DNA from 3 places in the Paraclostridium sp. AKS73 genome. Region 1 is predicted to be linked to each of the others. Evidence: riboswitches for the same ligand, from Rfam matches in the RefSeq annotation. Region 1 holds a riboswitch; each other region holds the start of a gene.

What was found. Region 1 has a riboswitch for cyclic di-GMP ahead of flgB (flagellar basal body rod protein FlgB). Riboswitches for the same ligand answer to the same signal wherever they lie in the genome.
Region 2: another riboswitch for cyclic di-GMP. It lies ahead of LEQ07_RS15825 (SpaA isopeptide-forming pilin-related protein); the one in region 1 lies ahead of flgB (flagellar basal body rod protein FlgB).
Region 3: another riboswitch for cyclic di-GMP. It lies ahead of LEQ07_RS17280 (glycosyl hydrolase family 18 protein); the one in region 1 lies ahead of flgB (flagellar basal body rod protein FlgB).

What each region holds. Positions count from the first base shown of each region.
Region 1 covers NZ_JAIXHU010000008.1:56,055-66,890, forward strand. Annotated here, with positions in the region: gene fliI (flagellar protein export ATPase FliI) at 1-752, opposite strand, end outside; gene LEQ07_RS07020 (FliH/SctL family protein) at 749-1,522, opposite strand; gene fliG (flagellar motor switch protein FliG) at 1,509-2,561, opposite strand; partial or broken gene fliF (flagellar basal-body MS-ring/collar protein FliF) at 2,575-4,034, opposite strand; gene fliE (flagellar hook-basal body complex protein FliE) at 4,171-4,485, opposite strand; gene flgC (flagellar basal body rod protein FlgC) at 4,498-4,902, opposite strand; gene flgB (flagellar basal body rod protein FlgB) at 4,907-5,233, opposite strand; cyclic di-GMP riboswitch class I at 5,572-5,658, opposite strand; partial or broken gene LEQ07_RS20940 (DegT/DnrJ/EryC1/StrS family aminotransferase) at 6,092-7,160, opposite strand; gene LEQ07_RS07075 (hypothetical protein) at 7,250-7,498, opposite strand; gene LEQ07_RS07080 (DUF1698 domain-containing protein) at 7,495-8,469, opposite strand; gene LEQ07_RS07085 (hypothetical protein) at 8,393-9,106, opposite strand; gene LEQ07_RS07090 (glycosyltransferase) at 9,099-10,532, opposite strand; gene LEQ07_RS07095 (hypothetical protein) at 10,623-10,836, opposite strand, start outside.
Region 2 covers NZ_JAIXHU010000036.1:17,768-28,603, reverse strand. Annotated here, with positions in the region: gene LEQ07_RS15830 (class I SAM-dependent methyltransferase) at 1-321, opposite strand, end outside; gene LEQ07_RS23195 (methyltransferase) at 339-743, opposite strand; gene LEQ07_RS21945 (hypothetical protein) at 790-936, opposite strand; gene LEQ07_RS15825 (SpaA isopeptide-forming pilin-related protein) at 1,118-3,937, opposite strand; cyclic di-GMP riboswitch class II at 3,985-4,068, opposite strand; cyclic di-GMP riboswitch class II at 4,110-4,193, opposite strand; cyclic di-GMP riboswitch class II at 4,233-4,316, opposite strand; gene LEQ07_RS15820 (helicase-related protein) at 4,361-4,990, opposite strand; partial or broken gene LEQ07_RS15815 (DEAD/DEAH box helicase) at 5,011-5,750, opposite strand; gene LEQ07_RS15810 (hypothetical protein) at 6,128-6,610, shown strand; gene LEQ07_RS15805 (hypothetical protein) at 6,695-7,027, shown strand; gene LEQ07_RS15800 (hypothetical protein) at 7,078-7,470, opposite strand; gene LEQ07_RS15795 (hypothetical protein) at 7,629-7,751, shown strand; gene LEQ07_RS15790 (sensor histidine kinase) at 7,790-9,199, opposite strand; gene LEQ07_RS15785 (response regulator transcription factor) at 9,201-9,926, opposite strand; gene LEQ07_RS15780 (hypothetical protein) at 10,083-10,836, opposite strand, start outside.
Region 3 covers NZ_JAIXHU010000045.1:8,962-19,797, reverse strand. Annotated here, with positions in the region: gene LEQ07_RS17315 (hypothetical protein) at 1-654, opposite strand, end outside; gene LEQ07_RS17310 (ABC transporter ATP-binding protein) at 648-1,349, opposite strand; gene LEQ07_RS17305 (GntR family transcriptional regulator) at 1,351-1,716, opposite strand; gene LEQ07_RS17300 (HAD family hydrolase) at 1,995-2,804, opposite strand; gene LEQ07_RS17295 (class I SAM-dependent methyltransferase) at 2,995-3,603, shown strand; gene LEQ07_RS17290 (immunoglobulin-like domain-containing protein) at 3,831-5,468, opposite strand; gene LEQ07_RS17285 (cellulose-binding domain-containing protein) at 5,538-5,648, opposite strand; gene LEQ07_RS17280 (glycosyl hydrolase family 18 protein) at 5,732-7,945, opposite strand; cyclic di-GMP riboswitch class I at 8,138-8,228, opposite strand; gene LEQ07_RS17275 (LPXTG cell wall anchor domain-containing protein) at 8,322-8,996, opposite strand; gene hcp (hydroxylamine reductase) at 9,178-10,836, opposite strand, start outside.

The DNA.
Region 1 (10,836 bases):
ATAACTTTTTTACCTTGATCTCTAAAATATTCAGCTATAGCTGTTGCGGTTAATGCCCCCTTTAATCTAAGTAAAGGTGATTTATCTGATGTTGCACAAACTACTACAGATTTTTTCATACCTTCTTCACCTAAATCTCTCTCTATGAAATCTAGTACTTCTCTACCTCTTTCTCCTATAAGCGCAATAACATTTACATCAGCTCTAGCTGTCTTTGCCATCATTCCTAAAGTTGTACTTTTCCCAACACCACTTCCTGCAAATATTCCTATCCTCTGCCCCTCTCCACAAGTCAAAAAACCATCAATTGCTCTTATTCCTGTAGGCATTATATTTTTTATTCTTGGCCTTTTCATCGGATCTGGGGGTTCATTTGAAAGACTGTACCTTTCTCCTCCTAAAACTTCTTCATCATCTATTGGATTTCCAATTCCATCAAGAACTTTTCCCAATAAATCATTACTACATTTGACACTAAGTGGTATTCCTCTAGCAACAACTCTACACCCAGGCGCTACTCCTGCAAGTTCTCCTAGTGGCATTAGAATTACATTTTTATCTTTAAAACCAACAACTTCACAGTTTATAGGCTCATCCGCATAATTATAAACTGTGCAAAGCTCTCCTACAAAAGCCTTTATACCTTCTACTTCAACAGTAAGTCCTATTATCTTCGTTACCTTACCTTCTGATATAACCTCTTTCACTTCTAAAACTTTATTTTTCAATCTTTCAAAGTCTATATCTATCATAAAAGTTCCTCTTTCACTTTTTCTAAAACACAGTCAACTCCTACTATCAATCTACCTTTATTGGTTTCAATTATTGCGTTTCCTGGTTCTATAAAGTCATCTGCTAGTATAAAGGATTCTCCTTTTATTAATTGTTGGCTTTTTAACTCATTTAATTGTTCATTAATTTTTTCTATATGGATTGCATTAGTTCTTATTACAAAATTTTCTTTAATTTCATATTCTTTTATAGTAGCTTCAAGTATATTATTCATAGAGTCTATATCTTTAAATTTTTCTTTAAGAACTTTTTCTGCTATAGATATACTCAAGCTAATAATGTCTTTTTTACTATCTTTTAAAAAGTCTGTAAATTGCTCATTGGATTGTAATAAAATATTACTTGCTTTATTTATAATCTCTTCTGACTCTCGTTTTGCTTTTTCAATATTATCTTCATATGATTCCTTGTATCCATCTTCATATCCATTTCTTAATCCTATGTTATGGCCTTCTTCATATGCTCTTTTTTTTATTTCTTCACATTCATTTTGTGCTTCTTGAACAATTCTTTCACTTTCTACTTGTGCATTTGATATCATATTTTCACAAGTATCCTTTGCTTGATGCAGTTGTTCTTCTATTTCTTCTTTGACTTTTAATTCTTCATTTTCATCAACTATTTCTTCATTATTAATTTCTTTTGGTTTAGAAGTAGTTTTTAAAGGCTTAACACCTTTAAAAACTATTCCATTAGATTTTAAAATACTGTTACTTTTAAATAAACTCATCGTCTGAACCTCTAGATAATGTTATTTCGCCAGCATCTTCAAGTCGTCTAACAACATTTACAATAGCTTGTTGAGCTTCTTCCACTTGAGATATCTTTACCTTGCCAAGTAAATCAATTTCTTCTCGTAATGCTTGTGATGCTCTTTGAGATTGATTTTTAAATATTGCAGTTGAGACATCCGCTGATGCTCCTTTAAGCGCAAATGCAAGGTCTTTAACATTAACTTCTTTAAGAATTCTTTGAATAGCCATATTATCAAGTCTAACGATATCGTCAAAGATGAACATGTTAGATTTAATTTCTTCAGCCAATTCTTCATTTTTCTGCTCGATAAATTTGATAATATTTTTCTCTGTTTTTCTATCAACATTTGTTAATATATCTACTAAGCTATTAACACCACCAGCACTTTCCATCTCTAACTTTCCTAAACTATTTAATTTTTCTTCTATAGCTTTGTCTATAGATTTTATTACAGCTGGTGATATGTTTGCTGTAGTTCCTATCTTAAGTGCAATTTCAAGCTTAAGTTCATCAGGTAATTCAGATAATACTACTGCTGCTTTATCAGGTTGAATATGAGCTAATATTATGGCTATAGCCTGAGGACTTTCACCTTGTATACATGCTAGTATTTGTTCAGGCTCAGCCTTTCTAGCTGATATAAATAATTTTGTATATGCATCATATTTTATACCTTCTAATAATTTAGTAGCTCTTTGACTTCCTAATGCTCCATTAAGTAAAGATTTTGCACAGTCAATTCCACCTTCTATTACAAACTCTTTTCCTTTATTTAACTCTATAAATTCTTGTAAAACCTCTCTTCTTTCTCTTGGCTTTACCGTATTTATATTAGCTATTTCAACCCCTATTTTTTGAATTTTTCTATCTGAAAGATTTTTTATTACACTTGAAGCTATCTCCGGACCTAATGTCATTAAAAGTATAGCTGCCTTTCTAGATCCTGTGACTCTTCTAAACTTAGGAATATCGCCTAAGTCATATGCATTACCTTTTACACCTTCTGTCTGCAAATAATCTCACCCTTTACTCATTTAACCAACTATTTACTAGGTCTGTAACTTGATCTGGATTATCAGCTGCAAATTGTTTAACTTCATCTTCTAAGCTAATATTTTCCTCATCTTCTTCTTCGTTACTATTTAATCTATTTTGTTCTAACTCTTCTAGTTTTTTGTTGATTAGTTCTATTTCATCTTCTTCATCTACATAATCTAGCTCACTAGATGCTTTCTTTTTCTTTATAATCATATAAATTATTGTACCTATTATTAAAAGTAAAATAATTACACTCAGTACACCTGCTATAATTAACACCCTTCCTAACGATTTGTCCTTACTTATAGCACTCTTTATAACTCCAAATGTAGAAGTATCTTCGTCTTTTGAGCCAAATCCCATAGAAACTACTTTAACACTATCTCCTCTTTTAGGTTGCATACCAACTGCATTTGCTACCATTCCTTCAACATTTCTTAGTTCTGCACTAGTAAGTGTTCCATTTATAGCAACTGAAGCAGTTATCCTATTTATGCCACCTTTAGCTTTTATTACTTTTGTCTCAGTTTTTCCAGTTTTATACTCTACTTCTTGATGAGTATCTTCATCTGTTCCTTTTCCACTTTCGTTAATATTGCTCATATTATTGTCTACAGCTCCACCTGAGTTTTCTCTTTCACTCGACTTGCTGCTTGATTTTGATTCCTTTGTAATTACTTTATTTGGATCTATTATAAGTTCAGTTTTTTCACTTGAATCAAAGTCCAAATCTGTATTAACACTAGCTCTTATATTTCCTTCACCAAATATAGGTTCTAATAAACCTAGTATAGATCTTTCTAAGTCTTTACTTAAATCTTTTTCAGCTTTAATAGATTCATCAACTTCACTTAAGCTATTTGTATGTACATTTCCTTTTTCGTCTATTAACCCATCTGATAATAACTTCATGTTCTGATCTATTACTTCAACATTTTGTTTTGGTACGTTTTGTGTACTCGCTGAAACAAGTGACATTATAGATATTACTTGATCTTGTTTTAATGTTTGACCAGGTGTTACATCTAGATAAACTGCAGCTTTACCAGGTACTGTTTCATTAGCAAATACAGATTCTTCTCCTTGTGTTATATGAACTCTAGCACTTTCTACTTGTGGAAAAACTTTTATAGTTTTTTCAATTTCACCTTGAATCATTCTTTGTTTTTTAATTTGGAATTCTTCATCAGTCATCCCAATGATGATCCCCCATCCATTAACTCAAATCCCTTAGATCCATTAGAAATGTTACTTGACAATTCCATTCTAAGTTTATCTACGTCTCCTTTGGGTACTAAAATACTATCACCTTTTATTTTAGTTTCTACCTTTTTTGACTCTAACTCTTTGGTTACCGCCGTAGCATCATTAGAATCTAACCCTGAAAAAAGTACTGCATACTTATTTGACTTTGCATAATTAATTCCAAATATTCCTGCTAAAATCAATGTTACAACTGCAGTTGCAATTATTATTTTCTTTTTTTTAGGAAGCTCAATAAATTGGTCTTTTTTTCTATCACAAAATCTTTTGTTTTTTGCGGAAATTCCTTTATATTCATTTAAAATTCTCCTTGCTATGAAGTTATAATTGGACTCTATTTAGCTCTTGATAAGCTTCATATATCTTATTTCTAACCTCAATCATCAACTGCATTGACAATTGCGCTTCTTGAGCTGACAACATTACATCATGCATAGAGACATTTTCTCCTTTTATAAGGTCTTGAATTTTTTGATTTGATTGTACTTGCTTATCATTAACTTTATCTAATGCTTCTTTTATTACATCTCCAAAGTTATTTTCTTTTTCAACTTTTCCTGTATTACTAGCTCCCGTAAGTAAATTATTATTTGTTGCTATATTGTTTATTGCATTTATAGTACTTATTCCACTCATAAACTACTCCTTTTACCTACCTATTTCTAAAGCTTTTGAAATCATACTTTTTTGTGCATTTAATGTATCTATATTTGATTCGTAAGATCTAGATGCTGTCATTAAATCAGTCATTTCAACTAAAATATCTACATTTGGATACTCCACATAACCTTGATCATCTGCATCTGGGTTATTTGGTTCGTATAATTTTCGAAGTGGAGACTTATCCTCCTCTATAGCTACTGATTTCACACCTAGCATACCTAACTTTTTATCATAATTTTCTTCAAATACAGGCACTTTTCGTCTATAAGCTCCGCCCTCTGATGTCCTAGTTGTTTTCATATTAGCTATATTTGATGATACAACATCCATTCTTAATCGCTCTGCCGAAAGTGCACTTGCACTTATTCTCATTCCTGAAAAAATGCTCATTTACTTACCTCCCTGTTATTACACTTCTACTCATCCCTAGTTTTATATTTGTCAAAGTTATAAGTGCGTTATATTCAAGAGTTGTAGCTGCCTGGTTAACTTTTTCATTTTCTAAATCAATATTATTCCCATCTTCTCTTACTTTTGATGAATTATCCGTTTTTATCTCAGGTTTAGTATTTTTATCCATAGAATCTTTTAGTGTATTTTCAAACTCTACATATTTTCTCTTGTAATTTGGAGTATTAATATTTGCAATGTTATTAGCAATAACTCTACTTCTTAATTCTGTTGCATCTAATCCTGATTTTATTAAATTGTAAACTTCCATTTTCCCCTCCAATGCTTAAAATGTTTTTTAGAATTAAAAAAAACTACTCTGAAAGAGTAGTTCATCACTTTTATAGAATATTATTACTAATTTTTTATTTGAAAATTAAAACAAAACGAGAAAAGAAAATTAGACATAATCATACCTTTATTGTTAATTTTTACATAAATAGCCTTTATAACATAAAGTATATACAAATTTATGTATTTTAAAAATATACACACTTCACCAATATGTATTAATATGATTTTATAGATTTTCTTAAAATTTTTTAGTATCTCTTTGCTTAATTTTACAATTTTAATATTAGCAATGATAACAAAAAGTTTTATTAACTCTTCGGTAACTGGCGAGCATAGCTTTTCAAAGCCTTAGCCCCTATAGTTTTGCGTAGCTAGATTTCCCTAGTTTTGCCCTTAAATATCATTTTTCGACTTACACTTACATTTTATACCAAAATGTTACTTATTTCAAGCTTTTACTTTTATTTTGGATAATTCTAAAATTTGATTTTTTTATAACATAATAATTCATCATTCTACATTAATTTGCAAAAGCTTCTCATTTAGTTTAATAATCGGCATTTTAATTTAAACCTTTATACTTTTTTTTGAAATTTATAAATCTTTTTTATATTTTTTATTTTCTTAATTTTAATAATTTTGATTGAATTTTTCTTGTTTACTTTTTTAAAATTAAAAAAACTAATTTTTTAAACTCAGTAAATTAATTATAAATAAATTCAAAGAGATATGAACTTTTGAGTTCATATCTCTTTGACGTGGTTGTTATCATTCACTAAATTCCACGTAATATTAAAACTGATAATCACTGTTTATAAATATTTTTAATGTTTATTTAGCAACTTTTCAATATTTGTATAATTTTATCTATATCTTTTTTATCTAAGCTTTCGTACAAAGGTAAACACAAAATCCTTTCAGATATACTCTCAGATTTAATAAACTCTTCTTTGCACTTTATATAATCTAATTTATTCAAAGAAGGATAAAAATATCTTCTAGGAAATATGTCATTATAATTCATCTTGTTTACACACTTTTTTAAAGTTTGTTCATCCCTAAATACAACAGGTAAATAAGAGTAATTTTCACTTGATAATAAATTCTGATTTTGAAATTCTAAATAATTTATATTTTTTAATTCTTTCATATAATACTCATATATTTCTCTTCTTTTTTACAATATTTTTTATTTCTGGCAACATACAAAGTCCCATAGCAGCTTGAAATTCGTTCATTTTATAATTGACTCCAAGACCTTCTATTTTTCCTCTGCCATCAAATCCAAAATTTATAAGTTGTTTTGCTTTTTGTACAAATCATCATCATTTATAACTATAGCCCCTCCTTCTATCGTATGGAACAGCTTAGTGCTATGAAAACTTATAGTCGAAATGTCACCGTAATTTAATATATTTTTATTTTTATATTCCACTCCAAAACAATGAGATGCATCATATATAACTTTCAATTTATTTTGCTATATGTTCTATCTCATCAATATTACACGCATTCCCAAATACATGTACAGGTACTATTGCAGAGGTTTTTTTATTGATTTTCTCTTCTATTTTCGATGTATCTATATTAAAACTATTTTCATCTATGTCTACAAACACAGGCCTCAAATTATCCCACACCATAGAACTAGTTGTTGCCACAAATGAAAATGGAGTAGTTATTATTTCACCTTTTAATCCAAGTAACTTGTATGCAAGATTTAATGCCATAGTTCCATTTGCTACAAGTACAATATTTTTCACTCCCAGGTATTCCTTTAATCTAACTTCCAATTCCCTTACCATTTTACCATTATTAGTAAGCCAACCTGATTGGTAAATTTCATCTATATACTGCTTATATTTTTCAATATCCGGTAAATATGTTTTTGTTACTGTTATCATAAACTACCTCTCAGTATTTTCTAATATAAAAATAGGTCGTTTATAAAATTCACTATTTTTATATATAGAATATTGGTCCAAATATTTATCTATAGTTTTTTATAAACTTCATTTTCTACATCATATTCTTTATTTTTTATAGATATGTACTTTTTATTTTTATTTTCAGCATATGCAATGTCTACTATATTCCACCCACTATTTTCAAACAATCTTATTTGATATTTTAACATTTCATACACTTCTTCAGGACTTACTATAGGAGTTAATTTATTACCTCCATGGTTATACCCCATTTGAAAAACTAAATACTTACATTTGTTTTTTAATAATTTCAAAAGTTTTCTGTATATACCATAAAGTTTTCTGTAGTTATATTTAAATCCTTATCGAAATCAACACCTGCATGATGTATAACATTAAAAAATATATAAATATCTCTATAATCTATATCTTTTATTTTTGATAAATCTACACCTTCTTCTATAACTTCTATGTTCTCCATATTAAAGTTTTCTTTTATTACTTTCATTAAATCACAGTGATTCCTATTTATCTCATATGCCAAAACTTTCTTATTTTTATATTCATTAGCTAGTGACAATGAAAAATATCCCGTATTTGCACCTATATCTCCTAGTGTTTTAAATTCAACTTCTGATATGAATTTTTTTACATACTCTAATCTCGTTCTATCACCTCTCCACTCTTCATTTATCTCTACTTTATAATCTATATGTTTAGATACAAAATCTGGTAAGTTTTGATAAATACTATGCTTTGATCCATCTTCATATAGTTTTTCTAATTCTCTAATATCCATCTTTAACCTTCCTTCAACTTCATAATTGTAAATATTTATAGTGTCATATCTTTTGTATATATCGTACTTCATATAAGAGTTCATAGTTTGTGTATCATTTAAATCGATTTTGCAATGATATACTAGACTTCTATTTTCTCTTTCAATCTGTTTTACCCCTCCATACCAAAAATACTTAACTTCATAATCTATTGGTTGTTTTTTTAAATCAATATTAAAACCTACATCAATTAAAAAATTTTCAAATATAGGAATATTAGCATCTACAAATAATTGCGACGGTCCCCATAATCTAGGGTTAGCTTCAATCATATAGTACTCATTCTTATATTTTTTAATTTCAACCATTATTAAGCCTTTATATTCAACATCTTTAAATAAATCTATAAAATCTCCATTAATTTTTTCTTTATGAATTCCAGATACTTCTGCCGCTATTATTGACTTTCCTAAGTCTTGTTGAAGTATGTTTTTTTGTGAAAACATATATACTCTCCATCTTTTTTAAATAATATAGTAAATAATATGACTGTCCATCCACATATTCTTGTATATAAAATTCATCTTCACTAAGTATCTTTAAATTTTCTTCCAGTTCTTCACGAGTTTTTATTATTATAGGCGAAAAAATATTACCACGTTGACTTATATAATTCTTAGGTTTTATAACTACAGGAAATTTATCAACTTTATTAACATCAATATTTTGGGGAGTTTTTATATTATAGTTGCTGCAAATTTTTCCAAATGAATATTTATCAGATATTTTTATATATAAATCTTCATCTACAATCGGAAGATGCATACCTAGCTCATATAAATAAATCCTATTTCCCAAAAAAAACCTATTCAAATACTCAGAACTTGGAAGAATTATAAATTTTTTTATCTCTTTGTTCTGCTTCAATATTTTACTTATTTTTTCCATTAAATTTAAGTTTAAATTACTATTTTCTCTTTTATATACAACGTATTTTTTGTAAATTGTATTTTCTATCATGTCATTTTTAGAACTAACAATAAACATTGGAATTTTGTATTTTTCACAAACTCTACAAAACGAAATTATAGCTCTTTGATTATATCCAGAGAATATTAAAATCCCTGTTCTGTATTTACTCATAAATTACCTCTTTTTGTTCACTTAACAATTTCTTATATACAATAAAATAATTCAATTTTAAAAATTCTATTATTTCTTCCTTATGCTTTTTATTTCTACACATACTTAGTCTCCATGATATGTATGCAGCTATTGAATTAAACAACCATAAATTTAAATCAATGTTTTTATCTTTTATATATTCATTTGCAGTATTTTTTAATTTTTCTAATTCTTCTATAGTATAAAAATCATATTCATTTGGCATATTATAAGAAATACTTTGTTGGTGTATTCTGTAAACTGCAACTTCCTCTTTTATAAAGCCAATATCTCCTCTTAACATCATTTTAAGATGTATAAATAAATCTTTTGATTTTGTATTTTCAGTTAAAATTCCCATTTCAACAGCATATTTTCTTCTAAATACAGTTGTAAGAATTCCCGTAATGTGTGGTGCTGTACTACCATAATTTATGAAGTATTCATATCCGTTGTTTATTGTATCTAGGGTAACATTAGTTTTATTTATTATTTTACCTTCATACATTAGCTTTACATTAGCAAAAACCATAGATAAATTTTCATTTTCCTCTAAAAGTTTAACTGCTTTTGATATATAGTCTTTTGATATCATAAAGTCATCATGATTAAATATCATTACATACTTACCGTCAACATAGTTATAAAAACTATTAAGTGAGTTTACACCCGCCCCTAAATTTTTTTCATGTCTTATATACCTAACTCTACTTTCATTTTTATATAATTGCATCATTTCATCTGTTCCATCACTTGAGCAGTCATCAGAAATAATGATTTCTAAATTTTCATAGTCTTGGTTAAGAAAGCTTTCTATAGCTTCTTTTAAATATAGTTTTTGATTGTAACTTGTTATAACTATTGATACTTTTGCTTTATTAGTTTTTGGCTCATAATATTCATAACCTTGAATGCAGTCTATCTTAGACTTGATTACTTCAAACTGTTCTTTATCAAAACATATATTTATAGCTTTTTTATAAAATGTCAAAGCATTTTCATAATCATTTTTATTTTCATAAATCCACCCTATGTTATAAAACACTTCTGCATTTAACAATTGCTTATTTAAACAACCTTCCATTACCTCTTCTGCACTTTGTATGTCTTTTAATTCTTTTAAAATTTCAAACTTATTCAAATTATATTCAATATCAGCTTCAAAATTATCATTATATATATTCAACAAGTTTTCAGCATTATTTAAATCTTTATGTTTTAAATATTCCTTTACATCTTTATTAATTTGAATCCTTTTTTTTACTTTATTTTCAAGTTCTCTAGAGTAAAAATAGTCATTTTTAAACTTTTCTAATAAATCAGAACTTAAAATACAACTAAAATCTTCTTTGTTTAATTTTCCAAGTAATTTAAGTGCATTACTATAATCTTGTTTCTCACACATACAAACTATTAAATCTAATTTTAATAAAATTTGTATTATATTCCTTAAAAAGAAAGGTTGTCTTTTTATAAATACTTTATCTAATTAATTTTAAAAGTTTTTATTTTTGTTTAGTATATTTTTAAATATTTCATATGATAAATCAAATTCATAATTTTGTATCGTTCTAAAAAATCTATAACATATAGATATAAATACTATTACATCATCTTTTGTTTCTCCCTTGAAATTTTTTATATATTCACTCATATTATGATTAGTTAGATTTTTTCCAATTTTAAATTCTATAAATTCATATAAATCT
Region 2 (10,836 bases), on a different contig from region 1:
TGTCATAAGAGCTGATACTCTTTCCTTTATAATCCCATACTTAGTTAATATCGAAAACTCATCAGAATTTATCTGTTCATTAAATTCATGCTGACAACAAGGGACTGAGAAAATCATTTTTGTATTCCACTTCACAGCATTATAAAGTGCATAATCTGTAGCTGTATCACATGCATGTAAAGTTATAACCATATCCACATTATCAGTGTACTTATATCCATTTATATCTCCAAGTTCAAATTTTAAATTTTGATAATTATATTTTTGAGCTATATCATTACATTTCTTTATAACATCTGCTTTTAAATCTAACCCAATCATTTTTACATTTATTTTTTTTATCTCAACAAATAGTAGTAAAGTACAAATGTTAAATATGATTTTCCGCATCCAAAATCTAATATAGTCAATTCTTTATAATCATTTTTCTTTATCTCATCATCAATTATTTCAATAAATCTATTTATTTGTTTATACTTATCGTATTTAGATTTAACTACTTTTCCTTCTTGTGTAAATACACCTAAATCTATTAAAGGCTGTATTAACATACCTTCTTTAAGTATATAATTTTTTTCTCTATTATGACTTTTATTTACTAAGTTTTCATTACTGCTTTTTTTCTTACCTAGAAATACCTTGCCTTTCTTAGATATTTTCAAATCATAATTAGTGTTTTCAGACCAAGCAGCTACTTGTTTATAATTCTCAAAAGTCATTTCAAATAATTTTGTTTCTATCATTTCTAACTCTATATTTTCATGAAAACTTGTTTATCTGTATATTTTTCTATCTGATAGTATTCCTTATTATTTTTCCCTTTAATTCAATATTAATTTTATTATATTTAACATCTTTATTTAGCTTATTACTAATAACAACTTTTAAAAGCTTTTCATTTGTTATTTCTTTAATCTTAATCTTTAATTCTTCCATAATGTCACACCTTATCATTCCTAATTTTAGTTTTTGATACAACAAATACTATTATATATTACAAGTCTAATAAGTTAAACTATTTTGTATAAATGTATCTATTATTATTCAATCAATAATGTATATTAAAAATAAAGTAGAGTACTAAAATAAATTAATACTCTACTTTATTTTTAAACCTTTACTTTCTTCTTTTATTGAAAGTACTTGCTGCTAATCCTATAGTTGAAACTGTAAATAACCCTATATACGGTAACATACTATTATCATATGTTTGTGGACTACTTGAATTTTTTGATTCATAACTAGTCTTATTATCAGAGCTATTTATTTTATCTTTTTGACTATCATCTTTCCCTTGGTTTGAACTAGTTATATTTTCTTCATTCTTTGAGTTAGAATCATCTTTTTTAATTTCCGCTACAACTATAGGATCATTTGTAACTATTTTACTTATTGCTTGATTTTCTTCCTTTATTTCAAATATATACAATTTATCGTCTATTTTGTATCCCTCTGGTGCTTTTGTTTCTTGGTAATAGTAGTTTCCATATCCTAAGTTATCGAATTCTACTTTTCCTTCTTTATTTGTCATAGCTTTCGCTATTTCTTTTTTATTACTATCAAATATAGTAAACTCTGTATTCGCTAATACTTTTTTACTATCCTTTGAATCTGTCTTTGTTATCTCTATCTTTCCTTTTATTGCATCATTTTTAACAACTAAGTTGATATCTGAATCGGAATCTAATTTTATTTCAAATTGTATAGGATCAGTGTTTAAAATGTATCCTTGTGGTGCTTTTTTTTCAACTGCTTTATATTTACCTGGTGAAAGATTTAAATTAGCTATTCCGTCTTTACCTGTTGTTACACTTGTTACTTTCCTTCCACTTGAGTTTTGAATCTCAAATACTGCACCTTCTAATACTTTTTTCTCATTATCTGAATCAACTTTTTTTATAGTTGCATTATGATTAGATTGTGTGTTTAGTATATTTCCTAAATCTACAGTAGTTCCTATTTGGTTTTCATTTATACTGAATTTTATCTCTTTACTATCTAAGTTATATCCTTTAGGAGCTTTTATCTCCCTTAAGTAATATACTCCTGGATTATCTATTGAGTTTGATAATATTCCATTTGAATCACTATTTAATGTAGCTATAACCTTTTTATTACTATCCATTAAATTAAAAGTTGCTCCTAAAAGTGGGGATTTTGTTGTACTATCAATTTTTTTTGCAGTAAATCTATAACCTTTTTTCGTTTCAACTTTATTAGTTGTAGAGTTGTTTATCTTTGCAACATTAGTTACAATTTTCCCATCTTCAACTTTAGAAAAGTCCGTTTTTATTTTTACTTGAAGTGGTTCTCCATACTCTATTTCTTTTTTATCATTTGTAATTTTTATAGTATTGCTTTCTTTATCTATGTTTACATTAAAATGTTCTGGAGCCTCAACCCCTAAAATTTCAACCTCAGGATCTAACTTATCTGTTAGATTTAAGTATCCCTTGTTAAAATATCCATAACAGTCAAAGTCTATTGTATAATTTACTATTTGATTGTCACCTTTTTTAAGTAATGTCTTGTCTACTTTTTTTCTTGCATTTATAGCCCCTGCATTCATTTCGTATCTTACAACATTTTGAACATCTTTAGATGTGTTGTCATAACTTAATTTTGCTTTATTTGTGTAAGCCTTTTGTCTCTGTGTAACTTCTAAGTCATAATAAATTAAATAATGCTTATCTGTATTCCCTATATTAACAGTTAGCTTATTATTTTCAAATTTTATCTTATTTTTCATTTTATCTGTTACCCATTCAAAGTTATCAGATATATCATATGTACCTACCATAATACTTCCATCTACTAATTTCATTCCATCTGGAATGTTATCTTCAATAATTGCATTTGTTACACTTTGATTATTAGGATTTATATCAAGTGTATATTTAACCTTATTGTCATTAAGATTTACTATATTTATAGTATTTCCATTCTCATCTTTTGCTGTCTCACTAGTTCTACTGTATTTAGTTAACATCTTACCATCGTCTTTAGGTTTTACTATTGCTTTTGATGATAATGTTTCATCATGTTTAATTAAATATGCAACATTATCATAACGTTGCATATTTTGTCTTATTATAACGCTATAACTTACTCTATATTTGTTATAAGTAGTTCCAAAATTTACATTAATTGAATTGTTTTGCGTATTTATCTTTCCTTGAAAATCTTCTGTTACATCTTTCTCTTGTTGTCCATATTGTATTTCATAAATTTTTACAGAATCTTTAACTAACTCCATTCCGTTAGGAATAGTATCCTTTATATATGAATTATACATAGTTGCATACTTTTCATTAACATATATACTATATTTTACTTTTTTACCTATAACAGGATTATTTATATTGTTTATTAATGTTCCATTTTCATAACCATCATATCCATCTGGATTATCAACAGTTTTATAAATTTGTCTATCTGTTACAGTTGGTGGATCTACTGGTACTTTTTCATCTGGAGGAACTATTTCCACATCAATATATTGAACTGTACCATCTAAGTTAACTTCAACTCTTTGTGTTGTGTTAGTTTCAACATTTTTAGCTGTAGCCTTTACACTCATGTATCCACCTATTGCATCATTTGCGCCTTCACTAAACACAGCTGTGACAATTGTTCCATCTACAGTTACATTTTTAAAATGTTCTGGAGGATATTTAGGTTGAATATTTTCAAATACATCCGGCAATTTAAATGTTATTGTGTCTCCTGCTTTTATACTCCCTGGCCCATTTAACGCCTCGTAATTTAAATTAAACTCAACTTGTTCCCCTGATTCCAATTTTGTCTTGTTGCTTGTTAATGTCAACTTAACATTATTATTTTCAGCAAACACCGCCATCCCTGGAGATATAATGTTTAGTATTAGATTTAATATCACAATCATACTAAACATTCTATACCTTTTTTTTGTTCTCACAAAATCACCTCATCTTAATTTTTTATAAAAAGGCTATATTTATATTCAATAAATATAGCCGGTTGCACCACTAACTCCGCATACCCCAGGTGCCCACATACAGGGTATACTTCTTCGCCTCTATTTTTCTTCAATTTTCATAATTCAAATAAAAAAGGCTATATTTATATTTAATAAATATAGCCGGTTGCACCACTAACTCCGTATATCCAAGGTGCCCACATACAGGATATACTTCTTCGTTTCTATTTTTTCAATTTTCATGACCCAAATAAAAAAGGCTATATTTATGTTTAATAAATATAGCCGGTTGCACCACTAACTCCGTATATCCAAGGTGCCCACGTATAGAATATACTTCTTCGCTTCTATTTTGTTGATTAATCTACATGATTATAGCGTATTTTGACATTTTTTGCAATATTATATCTTATTATCTCTTCTTACTTTTACTAATTTTTTCTTTATGTTTATTTGATTATAGTCTTTCAAAAATTTCTCACCTTTATAATTTAATACGTCAACATATGAATACAGATCATGAACTTCAATTACTCCTATATCTTCATTATTTATTCCTTTTATATTGCTAAATGTCCCTACTATATCTATAATTCTTATTTTTTTCTTTTTACCCGCATTTAAATATATTCTTGTTACTTCACTATGAATTTTTTCCTTACTATTTGTTTTCCTTCTGTTTTTGAGAATTCTAGATGATTTTTGTTCAAACTCATATTTACCACTTTTTATTTTATCACTTGTTATATCTTCTAAAGCATCGATATCATACCCTATATATTCTTTTATTTCATCTATATATTTCTTATCCTTATCGCTTACTATAGTCACTGATTTCCCATATCGATCATGTCTCCCAGTTCTACCTATTCGATGTATATAATTTTCTTTGTCCCTAGGAACATCATAATTTATTACTAAAGATATATCATCAATATGAATACCTCTGCTAGCTACATCTGTACTTACTAATACATTATATTTTCCGTTTTTTAAATCTTTAATTGTAAATATTCTTTTGTCTTGAGACATATCACCATGTAATTGTTCTACTAAAAACTTATCTTTTTCATCTTTCTATATAATTCAGATACTCTATCTTTGGTATTCAAGAATATGATTGTTGTTTCAGGTTTTAAAGCATATATAATATTTTTTAAAGTTTCATATTTATTTTCCTCATTAGAGTACATCAACTTTTCTTCTATTTTGTTTTTATAAATACAATTTTCATCAATAATAATTTGATTATATTTCCCCATATACATTTCACATATATGGCTTATTTCTTTTCCTATTGTAGCTGAAAACAATCCAATAGTAGACTTTGTTGGAATATTGTTAAATATAAATTTCATATCATCTACAAAACCTTTATTTAACATTTTGTCAGCTTCATCTATAATAAAATATTCTAACTGATTTAAATTTATTGTCCCTCTATTTATATGATCAATTATTCTCCCAGGAGTTGCCACAACTATATGAACTCTTTGCTTCAACTCAAAAATTTGCTCTTTTATTGGCTGTTTTCCAAATATAGCGCTACATCTAATTTTTTCAACCTCCCTATATTTGAAACTTCGTCTTTTACTTGAAGAGCTAATTCTCTTGTTGGTACTACTATTAATGCTTGTATATTGTTATTTTCAACATTTATATTCTCGCATATAGGAATTCCAAAACTAGCTGTTTTTCCACTACCTGTTCTTGATTTAACTACAATATTTTCTTTATTTAAAAGTTTTGGAACCACTTTTTCCTGAACTTTTGAAGGTTCTAAGTATCCCATGTTAAAAAGCGCTTTAGTTATATATTTATTCAAATTAAATTTTCTAAAATTATTATCCATTTTACCACCTTATTTTACTAAATTAAATTTTTATAGCTATTTATTATATCATATATCAGAACTAATCTTACTTTTTTAACATATATTATATAATCGCTTTGATTTAGGAGGTGAATCAATGTGTGTCGTCAAGAAGGTTTTTTAAAATATTTGACAGTTATGCTAAACAACTCTAACTTGCCCCAAAATAGTATAAATAATTATTTAAAAACATTAACTTTTTAAATAGTGAACTACAAATAATTTCAAGAAATAAGCCTAACTCATCAGATGAATACTATGTTAATTTAGACCTAAAATCAAATTTAAAAAATGCAATGTCTATAGAGAATAAACAAATCCACAAGTTTATAAAAAATAAAAATCAAGTTGATAAAAATAATCTATATTTTAGTTTAGCTAGTTTTAACTTGTATAACAGTATTTACAACAGTCTTTATTCTAGAAATGAATTTACATCTAAAGAATTATATTACTGCACAAAATTTGATACTCAAAGCAATACTATAAATCTAATAGTTAATAGCTTAAAAGAATCAAGTGAGACTCTATATTTAGATGGATACATCTTAAATCTTAAAAATTTTGCTATAGCTGATTTATTTAATTTTTATATAGAGTTAAGGGATGCTAGAGGAATAGTTTTTGCGAGTAAAATTTTCAAAAACATAGATATAGCCGGTAACTTAGGAGTATATTCTGCAAAAAAAGTATATCTACCTTTTTTAAGTAAAGAGTATGAACTTTTTAATACTGACTTAAGTACTGTTACATGGTACTATACTTATGATTTTGTTTAAATTTTCAGAATTTATTCATAAATAGAATTTACCTTTAATAAAATTAAATATAATATATTAAATTTTAAAAGGAGAGTCCTAATTATGTTTGAAATAATAAAATTCCCTTATAACAGTCAACCTGTAGCTAGGTTGGATGCAAACAATATAGTTCATAATCATTTATATCACAATTGCCCTATTGGAAAAGTTGATAATAACATTGTTTATGATAACTCCAACAATATTGTAGGAAGTATAGATGATGATGGGTTTGTATACTCAAACAACTCCAACTTAGCTCCTATTGGAAATGTTGATAATAATGGTTTGGTTTATAAAGAAAATAAATTAGTCGGTAAAATAAACTTTAAAAACTCTATGTGTCCTAAACTAGCTGGAGCTTCATATCTTTTACTAATTCACGGAAATAGATAATAAATAAAAAAGGCCCCTTGCACAAATGCAAGGGGCCTTACTTTTAAAAACTATTTTTTACAACATATCTTTTTAGCTGTTTTACATAGTTCCTTGTTATCTTCTAGTATAGCCATTAATATTAACTCTTCTAAACCTGGATGACCACATGGAAAATGTCCGCCATCTTCTAATATTCTTATTATTTCTCTTATTCCTGGGTGCCCGCATGGTAAATCCATGTCTGCTAATAAATCATATACAAATTTTCCTAAAATTTCATACACATCATTTTTGTTTCTATCTCTACAAGTTGGGAATTTAACCCATTGCCATCCATTTGAACAATTACACTTACATTTATTACATTTGTTACAGCAATTACATGGTTTACATTGATTCCATTGATTATTGCATTGACAAGTCTTTTTGCAAGAACATCCTTTTTTATATTTGCAGCTCATGCTTTCAGCTCCTATATAGTAATGTATGGATAAAATATCCATACATTACTATATGAAAAGTTTCATTTTTTGACACTATTTTACTTTTTTTATTTTCATTCATTTTTTGCACCATATTTTACACTTATATATATATTAATATAAGGAGGTGTATATATATGCAAAATAGAAACTTTTTATGTTGTAGATGTAGATGTTGCGGAAGATGTTTTCTATTTTTTAAAATTTGTCCTAGATGTGGTTGCTGTAGACATTGCTGTAGATGCAAATGTGGATGTTAATTGTATTAAAAAGTCGATCTAAAAATAGATCGACTTTTTTACTTAATAATTATTTTAATTTTAGTACCTTCCCCCACTTCGCTAGTTAATTCCACATCAAATCCATGTGCTATTATAATATCTTTAGCTATTGCCATTCCAAGCCCCGAACCTTTGTGTACCTCTCCAGTGTTTGTTCCTCTATAGTATCTATCAAATATTCTTTCTAAATCTTTTTTCTCAATACCTTTTCCATTATCTTGAATATTTATAATTGTTTCATCTTCATTTATATATTCAGCTTCAACTTTAATTTGCACTTTATCGTCATTATGAATTAATGCATTATAAACAAGATTGTTTATTATTCTCTTAAAAAGAATACTGTCTACTGATTTAATTATAGAATCTTTATTAGAAATAAACTCAACATCTCTATTAGAATATTTAGGATCATTTAAAATTTGAATTACAGAATCTTTTATAATTCTGACTATATTTTCATCTTTTTTGTTTAAAATTCTATCACTGCTTTTTAATTTCATAGTTAAGTTTAAGTCATCAACTAATTCTTTTATATACTCTGATTTTTCATTAATTATAACTCCATAATCTTTAGCTTCTTCCCTATCCACATCATAATCTTCATCACTTAAAATTTCCGCATATCCTTTTATTGAAGATAGAGGCGTTTTTATATCATGAGAAATATTTGCTATCCACTCTTGTTTTAATTTATCTAATTTGTTTCTTTCAATTTCATTACTTTTTAACGTATCTGACAATTTATTTAATTTTTTATATACATTTACATACAATCCTTTTTCTTTGTAATATACATCGAATTTTCCTTCTTCTAAATTTTCTACCCCTTTGATAATATTTTTCATAGGTTTTGTTAATCTTCTACTAAAAATATATCCTACTATTAAAGCTATTAGCAAGTCTATTAATAATATTATCCAGATTGATTTGAAAACAGTATCTGCAAGGTCTCTATTGTTATATGTTATTATATATTTACCAACTTCTCCTCTTCTAAATCCTAACAAATATGTGTATTCTATGTCTCCTACTTTCTTACTTGAAACCAAAATATTATCGGATCCTGAGTTAGGTAATCCACCTGCATACTTATATCCATTTATAAGTTCCATAGGGGTATATTTTTCATTTAGTTTATTCGGAGTATTATAACTATATACTTGACTTCCATCTTCATCTAAAATTTGAATCCAAATATCCTTTTCTTTTAAAATTTTCTCTCCATCTTTACTTAAATCTACTTCATTTCCGTCAATTTTAATAAACTTACTAAATGCTCTAGTAAAGTCTGCTTGTGGAATTTCTTGAGATTTTGATTTATTTGACATCATAACTCCCATTATTCCAATTATATTTAATATAGTTACAATCATAACTACGCAAATAATACTAACTACATATCTTAGTGTTATTTTCCACTTCATATTAATCTTCCTTTAAAGTTAATTTATATCCTAAACCTTTAATATTTTTTATATATTTAGGTTTAGATGGGTTATCTTCTATTTTTTCTCTAAGCCTTCTTATATGTACCATTATAGTATTATCATATCCTATAAAGTCATCCCCCCATACTTCGTCGCAAAATTTCTCTTTACTTATAATTTGCTCTAAGTGTCTAGCCATATATAAAAACATTTTAAATTCTTTAGCTTTTAATTCCAGAGTCTTTCCATGTTTTTTAACTTCTACTTTATCTTCATCTATTTCAAATGGTCCAAACTCTAACTTAGTACTTTCAGGTTCTTCTTTTATTGAATTTAATATAATGTTTTTCTTTAGATTTAACTTTACCCTAAGTACAACTTCTTTTGGGCTAAATGGCTTTGTTATATAATCATCAGCCCCTAACGCAAGCCCTACTAGCCTATCCATCTCTTCAGTCTTAGCTGATAAAAATAAAACTGGAACTTGAGATATAGATCTAATTTCTTTAAACACATCATATCCTTCTTTATCCGGCAACATTATATCTAACACTACTATATCTATATTTTGATTTTTAAATATATCTAAAGCTTCATTCCCTGTTTCTGCTATATAAATATTGTTGAATCCTTCCTTTTTAAAAACTGTACTTAATAACTTTAATATATCTACTTCATCATCTACTAATAGTATGTTTTTTCTTTTAGTGTACTTTCCATACAAACCTCCTATATGTCATTTTTCTAATGTTTATTTAATTGTATTTTATCCTAAAAATACCTAATTTACAAATAATGTATATAAAACAAAATGACTAATATTTAATTATAATTAAATATTAGTCATTTTTTATAAATCCTATAACTAGTAGCTTTAAATTTATTTAGTTAAAACCTTTCTAAATACATATATATTTAATCCCATACCAATTGATAAAATTACTCCTAATACTATATAAACTAAACTTATAAGCCCTATACTTTGTCCAAACAAGCTAATATTTCCCATATAGTTTCCTATAATCATTTCTGGATGCATTATTATCTCTATATAGTTTGAGTAATTGATTACACTTATTAATTTCGCAGGTAAAAATTTCATTAAAGTTAATAACTTTCCTATAACTAAGAAAACAGTAATTCCAACTATAGATTCTACTGAGTTTTTAGTTATAAATGAAAATAAACTTGCAAATATTCCTGTACTTATAAATATAATCATCATTGTTATTACATTTTGAATTGTATAAATATTTATTGAAATTGGATTTACTAACGTTACTATATCAACTATTCTATATGCTTGTAATGCTCCATTTACTGGTTGTCCGTACTGAACTATAGTTATGCATCCTATTATTAACACATATATTAAATATAAGACTGCTGGTAGTATTATAGATAATGATAGTTTTGAAAATAAAGCTTTAGACTTATTTTTGCTTGATAGTATTATAGAGTCTACATTAGATAATTTTTCATCAGTATATATATTAGAAAATATATATATTGTAATACCAACTATAACAACACTTACAAGCATGTTATTTAATCTATAATTAAAAACTTTGTAAAAACTTACATCTTTATATTCTTTTCCTGAATCCTTATCAAGCTTTAAATTTGCCATATCA
Region 3 (10,836 bases), on a different contig from region 1:
TGCAATATTGTTAATAAAGTCATAGATAATACTTATAATTTTCCCTATTACAAAGAATAATGTTATACTAACTACAGTTTTATGTTTAGTGAAAATAGGTAATTGAGCTATTGCTATCGAATTGTAAATAACAAATACAACTATAGATATACCACTTAAAATTAATCCTATAGTACTAAAAATTATTATAATATCTTGATTGTTTTTAACTAATTGTTTTCCTGAAATCATTATGCTGTTTATAGAAAATATTGTTCCATCTCCAAATAATCCCCCAATATCAGTAAATAGTGCATTAGAGTATATAATTATTGACATTGAACTAACTATTATAGTTAATAACACCCATATTAAGGCAGATATATATTTTGATAATATAAGACTGCTAGTATTTACAGGAAGAGTAAACATCAAATAACCTTCATCTCCTAGTAAGTTCTTTTTAAATCGTTTAACTATAATTACTATAGTTAGGGTTGTTATTGCTATAAATAGTCCACCTATAACCATATTTATTATCCCTTGTGCCTCTATAAAAACATCTTTTCTTATAAATATAGAGTTTAAAGTTGTTATTGCTAATATTGCAATGTACATAGGTACAAAAAATTTAGCAGTTGATTTTAATTCATATTTTAATAACTTTCCTAACATTTAAATTCCTCCCTAAATAAAGTATCTATAGACATTCCTTTTGCTTCTCTAATTTCGTCTACATTCCCTTTTAATAAAATCTCTCCTTTAGAAATTATAATAACTTCATCACAAATATTTTCAATCTCATTTATAAGGTGTGTTGCAATTAAAAGAGTTGAATCTTCATTAAAGTTTTTAAGTATAGTTTTTATTATATAAGCTCTTGATGCTGGATCAACTCCTCCTATAGGCTCATCAAGTATATATAATTTTGCATTTCTTGACATTACTAATATTAAGCCTACTTTTTCTTTAGTACCTTTAGACATAGATTTTATTTTTTCATTTTCTTCTAAATTTAAATTTTTTATCATTTCTTTTGCCTTGTTTATATCAAAGTCTTTATAAAAATCACTAAATAATTTTAAAAGTTCTTTTACATTCATATCTTCATTTAAATAGTTTCTATCAGGCAAATAAGATACAATTTCTTTAGTTTTTACAGACGGTTTCAATCCATTTATAAAAACATTTCCTTTATCACATTGTGTTAATCCATTTAGTAACTTTATCATAGTAGTTTTTCCACTTCCATTTGGTCCCAGTAAACCTACTATTTTTCCTTTAGGTATACTTAAATTAAATTCTTCTAATACTTGTTTCTTACCATACTTTTTATATACATCATTAAACTCAGCTATATTTTTACTCATATTAATCCTCCATTATATTATTTTTTACAATCTCTACAATTTCATTTTTTTTGTATCCTAATTGTATTAACTTTTCTTTCAGTGAATTTATTTCTCTATCTGCTATTTCTTTTCTCATAAATTTAATTTTTTCTTCATCATTTGTCACAAACCTACCACTGGTTCTTTGACTATGCAGTAATCCTTCCCTTTCCAATTCAGCTAAAGCCCTTTGCATAGTATTTGGGTTTACTTCTGCTTCTGACGCCATATCTCTTACAGAACTTAGTTTAGAACCTATTTCAAATTCACCAGATATAATTTTCAGCTTTAATATATCAATTAACTGCAAATATATAGGTTTGTTATTATCAAATTCCCAAGTCAAATTGTATCACTTCCTTATTGTATTAATCACTTAATACAATAATATATGTTTTTACTTTAATATGCAACCTTTTTAATATATTTATATAAAAATATATATAAACTCGCCTGTCTTATAATACTTTTTAATATTTATTCCATGTAAAATTTCGTTAAATATAATACATACTATACTAAAAGATAGGTGAGAAGGTTGCCAACTATCGGTTATAGAAATATAAAGCCTTACGATACAAAAAATAATGAGGGTTAAATAACCCTCATTATTTTTAATTTATATTATGCTAATTCCTTAGCTTGTAAAACTTCTTCTTGTATAGTCTTAGTTACACCACATTCTTCATTTGTGTATTTAGTTTCAAAGTTCGCAATCTCTTTTACATCTTCATGACCATTTTTCATCGCATAACTATAATAAGCGCTCTTCATCATCTCTAAGTCATTTAAATGATCACCAAAGACCATAGTTTCTTTATAATCTATATCAAACATGTCTTGCACTTTTTTAATTGCAAGTCCTTTATTTGTTCCAAAACTAGATATGTCTAACCAATATCTTCCTGAAGGAGTTAATGTTACACCCTCGATATTCGCATTTTTAAATATTTCATAGCTGTTAGTTTCGGCATCAGTTAAATCAAACATATTAACTTTAAATATTCCATCTTCCACATCTAATAATGAATCTACCTTTGTAACTGGCACATTCATAGGGAAAAGTATATTTAACTGTTTTAAAGCTTCTTCATCTTCTAAATATAGCCCCTTAGTCCCGCATAACATAGGATATGCATTCTCTACTTCACGCCCAAGTTCTACCAATTGTTTTATGGTATCCTTTTCCAGAAACTTTGAATATATACATTCATCTTTATAGTATATTCCTGTTCCATTTTCACAAATAAATAATAGTTCCTTTTTATAATCATCAAATTGATAAGATATATCTAAATAGTTTCTTCCTGTAGATATAGCAAACATTACATCTTTTTCTTTTAAAGCATTTATAGTGTCTTTAAAATCTTTTGGAATTTCATGATTACTATTTAGTAATGTCCCATCCATATCCGTTGCTATTAATTTAACCATCTAATCCCTCCTATTGTATAATAAACTTTATAAAAATCGCCGTTCACAATTTTTAATTTATATATTACTCTTATATTATACATAAAATCTACAAAAACTAAAAGTCATGTGCATAATATTATAAATATTATGTATAATGTTATTTGTGTTTTGATTTTAAAATTTAACTAAATTTGAAAGAGGAAGTTTTATGGATGAAAAATTTTATGAAGATTTATTAAACATAAATACTATGGGTGAGAAACTTTGGGATTCTAGTGTTACACACTACCACCCATATCAAGCTACGTCATATATCGCACTTGATATATTATTTAAAACATACACTATGGATAAAACGGATAATGTAGTTGATTTTGGATGCGGCAAAGGCAGACTTATATTCTATCTTAATAGTTTTTTCAAATGTAATGCTACAGGTATAGAAATGGATGAAACTTATTATCAAGATTGCCTAATCAATAAAGAAAATTACTTAGACAAGCATAAGCGACTTTCTAGTCAAATAGATTTTAATTGTATTTTAGGTCAAGATTACCAAATTAAAGCTGTAGAAAACAAATTCTATTTTTTCAATCCATTTTCAGTTACTATCTTTAGAAAAATAGTAAATAATATTTTAAACTCTTATGAAAAAACTCCAAGAGTAGTAGATTTAATACTATATTATCCTTCAGAAGATTATATATATTTTCTAGAAAATAACACTGGATTTTTACTTTATGAAGAGGTCAAACTTCATGGATTGTATGAAAAAGATTGTTGTGAAAGATTTTTAATTTATAGGATGTATGCGTAAAAAATTCGCTTTGCTCATATCGCTCAAATTTCATGTCGTCAACGTCCACTCGGTAAACTCGTGTCACGTTACTCAAACGACTCCGTCCGTTGCTTAAAATATTTTTTATGCTCAAAACATATTGTATTTATATAATTAAGTATCATAGGTTTTTAACAATTTTTAGTATTTATAATTTATTTAACCATAAAAAAATAGCTGAAATTTATTCAGCTATTTTTGTTTATCTATTTAATTAACTCCCAAGTATCATCACTTCCTGGAGTTGTGTTTGTCCACCATTTAGCTTTATATGTGTGCCCATTATATCTTACAAGCTCTCCTCCTTGGCAAACTAATCCTTCATAATAATCTATGCTTCCATCTTCGTTTGGAGTCACTATTTTTTGCCATGCTTGAGATTTATCTGGATCTTCACCTTTTATCCACCATTTAGCTACATATTTCTCTCCTTTAAATACAACTGAATCTCCCTCTAGATATATTTTATTCGAATCATATGTATCTTGTGATGGATCTGGCTTTTCTTTAACTGTTATTGTTCTTTGTTTGTTAGTTGTTAAACCTTCACTATCTGCTACAGAGTAACTTATTTTGTAATCTCCAGCTTTAGTTGTGTCAACTTTACCTTCTACTTTTATCTTAGATGTTAAATCTCCTTCTTCTCTATCTGCAGCACTTACCCCTTCTAATTCGTCAAACTTATCTCCTACATATATAGTTTTATTGTCTATTCCATGTAATGTAGGTGCTTGATTCTTTTGAGGATCTCCTGGTTCTGCACCCTCTCCAAAAGTTTTATATATATCTGTAAACTGATATTGACTTGTCACCCCTCTGTTAGTTTCTAACATAGCATCCCTATTCATTGACCAGAAAGATGTCATTCCTAATCCTTTTTCTATAGAGTGATCTACAACTAACTTAGTCCAATCAGTTCCAAATATAGGATGAGCTTCTCCTTCAAATCCAATAGATGAAGTTGTTCCTACTTTTTTATATGCTTCGCTATCTGTTAAAGATATATTTGCATAATTTTTAAAATACTGTTGTACTTGATTTTTAGTATTGTCAATAGCCCTTACAGAAGCAGTACCATAATTTTCACCAGGTAACAAAGTTCCACTTCCATAGCACATAGTCATTATATTTACAAGTTCTATATCTACTCCTTGAGATAGATAAGTTTCTAAAATATTTAAACCATCCGAAACTAATCCACTTGGTAAAACAGGTAATGTTAAAACTACATCTACTCCTGTTTCATCTTGAATTTTCTTTATAGCTTTAGCATTTGCTAAGGCCCCTTGTGTTCCATGTGTTTCAATATCTAAATCTATTCTTGTTAATCCATATCCATCTACAATATCTTTATATGTATTGTATAAGATATTTTCATCTTGAGTTGTAGCCCAAATCGGTTCTCCATTTACTCCTCCAAATGATACAACTACATCTCCTCCAATATCTCTTAATTCTTTAATTGACTGTTTTATACCTTGATATTGCGTATTGTCATTATTGTCTTCATTTAAAACAGAAAATCCACCCCATCCCCATTTTACTTTATTATTTTCTACTTTTCCTGTTGATTGTATAAATGCTAAATTAAAAAATTTTACTCCTGTATCTTCAGATATTCTTTTTAAATTTACAGTCCCATTATTTGTATACCCTTGTTTTGTTATCCAAGAAACCATATCAACATAAGGTGCATTAACTTGAGTTGGCCACTCAATACCTTGCCCTACTCCAAAATTAACACTCTTATTTGAATAACTTATATTCGTAGCCTTATTTTCTTGTGCATTAACCTTTATTCCATCATACATTGAAATTCCTGATGCCATAACCATAGATACCATTAATGTGAATACTATTTTTTATTTAATTTTTTTAAATGTTTCATATTTATTCTCCCCTTTAATAATTATTTATTTTATAAATTCCCAAGAAGCATCACTACCTGGAACTGTATTTGTCCACCATTTAGCTTTATATACGTGATTATTATATTTTACATACTCTCCACCATTGCAAATCATACCTTCATAATAATCTATAGTTCCATCTTCATTTGGAGTTATTACCTTTTCCCATGCTTGAGATTTGTCTGGGTCTTCTCCTTTTATCCACCATTAGCTATATACTTTTCGCCTTTAAATATAACTGAGTCCCCTTCTAAGTATATTTTATTGGGGTCATATGTATCTTGTGATGGCTCCTCACCTTTTTTTACTACTGTTATAACTCTCTCCTTTTCTACTTTTGAACCTTTGCTGTCCTCAACTGAATAGACTAACTTATAACTACCCTCTTTATTCGTATCCACAGAACCAATAACATTTATTTTATTTGTTATATCTCCGTCTTCATTATCCGTAGCTGTTACCCCTGCTAATTTATCAAATGAATCCCCTATGTTTATAGTCTTATTATCTACACCATTTATTGCCGGAGCTTGATTTCCTGGAGGTTTCACTTCTGAATCATCTAGAATGGATTGTCTATACATATCTATCCCATTATCAGACATCCTCTGAACAAGATCTATTCCTGATATATTTGCATCTCCCTTTAATTTAAAAGTATATGTTTTTCCAGGTTCTATGTTTTTACCTTCCCAAACAGACTGTAAATCTACTATTGTGTACCCATTTTCATAAGTGACATTTCCAGCCATGTGATCGCCTGATTTTAAAGCTTTATCACTTTTTATATATAATTTAGGAGCTTTTATAGTTTCAGCACCTTTTTCTACTGAGGCTAAAACATCTTGTGACTCTTCTAATACTTCATTATTTTTTATAGCTATCTCATATCCATTTTTATCTTCACCCCATTGTTCTTCATACGGGCTTATTGATGTTTTAACATCTAATTTTGAAAAAGTTATTTCATTTTGTGGTAATTTTCCACTTCCAAAAAGTCCCTCTTTAGATGCTTTTGTCAATTCATCTCTTTTACTAGAATCCGTTTTAGCATCTTGAGAGGCCATCCATCCTATCATACCTCCAAGGTTATTATCATTTACATATTTTGTTTTTTCTGTTATTGATTTTACATTATCATATGTAAAAAGCTTTCCAGTACTTTCATCATAAAGATACGGTGCTTTTGCTGTATCATCCCAATATTCTTTTAGTCCTGGATACTTTGATTTTAATTTATCTAAACTTCTGTATGACCACACTCCGCCCATGCGACCTCCATCTCCTGACGCTAATGGAGCTTCATTTATAGCTCCTCTTGATGGTGTCTGATCTGCATCTTTTGTAGTTATTGAAGCCTTGTTAAAAATTCCTGGCAAAGAATTGTTATTACCTTTTTCAACTTTATCCCATCCACGAGTATAATAAGCTGCCCCTATTACAATTTTATCTTTTTCAGCGCCTTTATCTACTAGGTAATCAACAGTCTCATCTATTGATAAATTATTCCCCTTTATGGGGTCACTTTCGTTTGGATAAAGCGCTGTTTGATGACCGCTATATTCATCCCATGCTCCCCTCATGTCATAGGTCATTATATTTGCAAAATCTACAATGTTGAAAAGTTTTTCTGCATCTATGCCTAAATCGACTTTGCTCTTAGGCGCAGGTATTGCTACAGATAGTTCATAATCCTTACTTAGTTTGCTACTTTGTTTATCAAGTTCTGTTCTGAATTCTTGTAAAAGTTTTATATAATTTTCTTTATCTGCTTTAGTTGCATTAGGTGTACCTTCATCGTTTTTGTTGTCTACCAAATCAGGTTGCCTAACATCACATGGATATTCCCAGTCAATATCTACAAAATCCATGTTTGTGTAATCAATAAATTTCAGTACATTTTTAACTAAATTTGCTCTTTTATCTGGATTTGCAGCTACTTCAGAAAAATCACCTGATTTTGACCATCCTCCAAGAGACACTCCTATTTTTAAATTTGGATTTTTTGCTTTTAATTCTTGAAATGCACTTAATACACCAGCATTAGCAGCTCCCCATTGAACACCATCTTGACCTACAGGTGCTCCAACAGCAGCATCTTTATCTGTAAATTTTAAGTTTCCATTTGAATCAAAATCTAAGAAAGCAAAATTCAAATGAGTTAATTTATCTGCTGGTATATCCTTTGGATAAAAGTTTTCCTGTCCTCCCCAAATTGACCAGTCTCCATAATACATAACATTTCTTTTTTGATTATGGTTAACTGTGTTTTTAGAATGATTCGCAGTTTGTTCTTGCGCACTTACAATTATGCTATCACTTGAATATAACCCTTGTGTTATAAGCATAGACATCATTATAGCTACTAGCACTTTACTTCTGCGTTTCCTTAATCTTTTTAAATTTTTCATTCTTTCCCTCCAATTGGGCTATACTAGGTTAATCTTGATATAAAAACTAGACGCTTATAATCTCACACTCTTATGCATCTTATTAACCTTTGTTTTTTACTTAACAAAAAAACCACTCCTAAAGAGTAGTTTAATGGTATAGTTAATAAGACATATAATAATGCCGTATAAAAACAAAAAGTATGTATACTCTTTGGCAACTGGCTGGCATAATATGTATAAACATACCTTAGCCCCTATAGCTTTGCGTCATTAGATTTCCCTAATTTTGCCTATTAAGTTTTTTAACAGACAATATTCACTATTTAGTGAATATTATCTGTTTAATTCACTGTAATTATAGCAGACATTTTTATGATGTACAACATAATTTTTATTATTTGTTATTCATATTTTTTCTTTTTTTAAGAATAAATATGGCTAGGCCTAAAATTAAAACTATTCCTAAAATAGATATTATCACTATATTTTGTACATTTGGAATTTTTGCTTTTACATGTATATTTTCTAAGTTTGATAAGTTTAAATTCCAGTTATATTTATATATTCCATCTTTTTTTGAGTTTGAATTAGCATTTGATTCTACTAATTCTATAGGTGTATTTAAATTGAAATTCAAATCAAATCCTGATCCAAATAAATTTAACATTCCCATTTCTTCTTTACTCATGTTTTTGTTTATATAGTCTTTTAATTTTATATTTATATCGTATGTGTTAGATAAAAAGCTATCTTCTTTTTTTACACTTACTAAATCTCCAAACTTTTTGATTCCCTTACTATTGTTTTGTTTTAAGTTAGCAATATTTCCTAAGTTTTCAGTTATTTTATATCCTGTTTTGCCTGATTCTGTTATTTTCTCAACATTATCGTAATTTGATTTTAAGTCTTGCTCATTTATACCCTCCATTAGATAATCACTGCTTAAAATTTGTGCTGTAACACTTGCATTTCCTTTTTTATCTATATTAAGTGTTATATCTGAATTTACGCATCCAGTTAGCATAAATATAGATACAATCATACATATAGAAATAAATATTTTTTTCATATGATTTCCTCCAAATATTAATTTATATAAATATATTAACATATTGTGTAAAAAATATTTATTTCTACATATAAAGTTTATTATTTTGTCTTGAAGTTTAAATTTAGATGAATAATTATATGCCTGAACTTTTTTATTAAAATAAAAGTATAGCCTACTCAATGTAGACTATACTTAAAAATTATCCTAAAAACATTTTTAAATCATCTTCAACATTTGTTATTCCACCTATGCCAAAGTTTTCAACTAATACTTTAGTTACATTTGGTGATAAAAATGCTGGTAATGTTGGTCCTAAGTGTATATTTTTTACCCCTAGGTATAATAGTGATAATAATACTATTACTGCTTTTTGTTCATACCATGCTATATTAAATGCTATTGGTAATTCGTTTATATCTTGTAATTCAAATACTTCTTTAAGCTTTAATGCAATAAGTGCTAATGAATATGAATCATTACATTGTCCTGCATCTAATACTCTAGGTATTCCATTTATGTCTCCTAAGTTTAGCTTATTGTATTTATATTTAGCACATCCTGCAGTTAAAATCACAGTATCTTTTGGTAGTGCCTCTGCAAATTCTGTATAGTAGTTTCTTGATTTAGCTCTTCCATCACATCCTGCCATAACAAAGAATTTCTTTATAGCTCCGCTTTTCACTGCATCTACTACTGCATCTGCTAATGCAAATACTTGATTATGTGCAAATCCTCCAACTATTTCTCCTCTTTCTATTTCTGTAGGAGGTTGACAGTTTTTAGCTTGTTCTATTATTTCTGAGAAATCTTTATCGTCTTCACTCTTACCTTTTATATGTTTAACTCCTGCAAATCCAGCAGCTCCTGTAGTATATATTCTATCTTTGTAAGTATCTTTTGGTGGTACTATACAGTTTGTAGTCATTAATATTGGTCCGTTAAAACTTTCAAACTCTTCTTTTTGTTTCCACCAAGCATTTCCGTAATTTCCTGCAAAGTGAGAATATTTTTTAAATGCTGGATAGTAGTGTGCTGGAAGCATTTCTGAGTGAGTATATACATCTACTCCAGTTCCTTCTGTTTGTTTTAATAATAATTCTAAGTCTTTTAAATCATGCCCTGATATAAGTATTCCTGGGTTATTTCTAACTCCTATATCAACCTTAGTTATTTCTGGATGTCCATAAGTTCCTGTGTTTGCACTATCAAGTAAAGCCATTCCGTCTACTCCAACTTTGCCAGTTTCTAAAGTCAATCCTATTAACTCATCTACACTTAAGTTTTCATCCAAAGTCTTAGCTAAAGTTGATTGCATAAAAGCATTTATTTTTTCATCATCATATCCTAATGCATTAGCATGCTTCATGTATGCTGCTAGACCTTTTAACCCATATATTATTAATTCTCTTAAACTTCTTATATCTTCATCTTTAGTTGCTAAGACTCCGACTTTAGTTGACTTTTCATCTAATAATTTATTTATATCATCAAGAGTTAACTCTTTTCCACTTCCTAATATTGCATCTTTAATTTTACTTAATATACTTACCTTAACATCCATTTCTGCATTTGAACTTGCATTCCATAATGCAGCTTCTGATAAATTAGACTTATTGCTTAATTGCGATAATAAATCTTCTTTTGTTTTTAATGTTTCTTTTACTCTTGCATAAAATACTTCATCATCGAAGTTTGCATTAGTTATAGTCGTAAATAAATTTATAGTTATTAAATGATTTACATTGCTGCTTACTTTTTTACCTTCTTTTCTAAGTCTTGTTGTAACCTCTGATAATCCCTTAGTTGTATATATTAAAAGATCCTGCATTCTAGCTAAATCTGGTGATTTTCCACATAC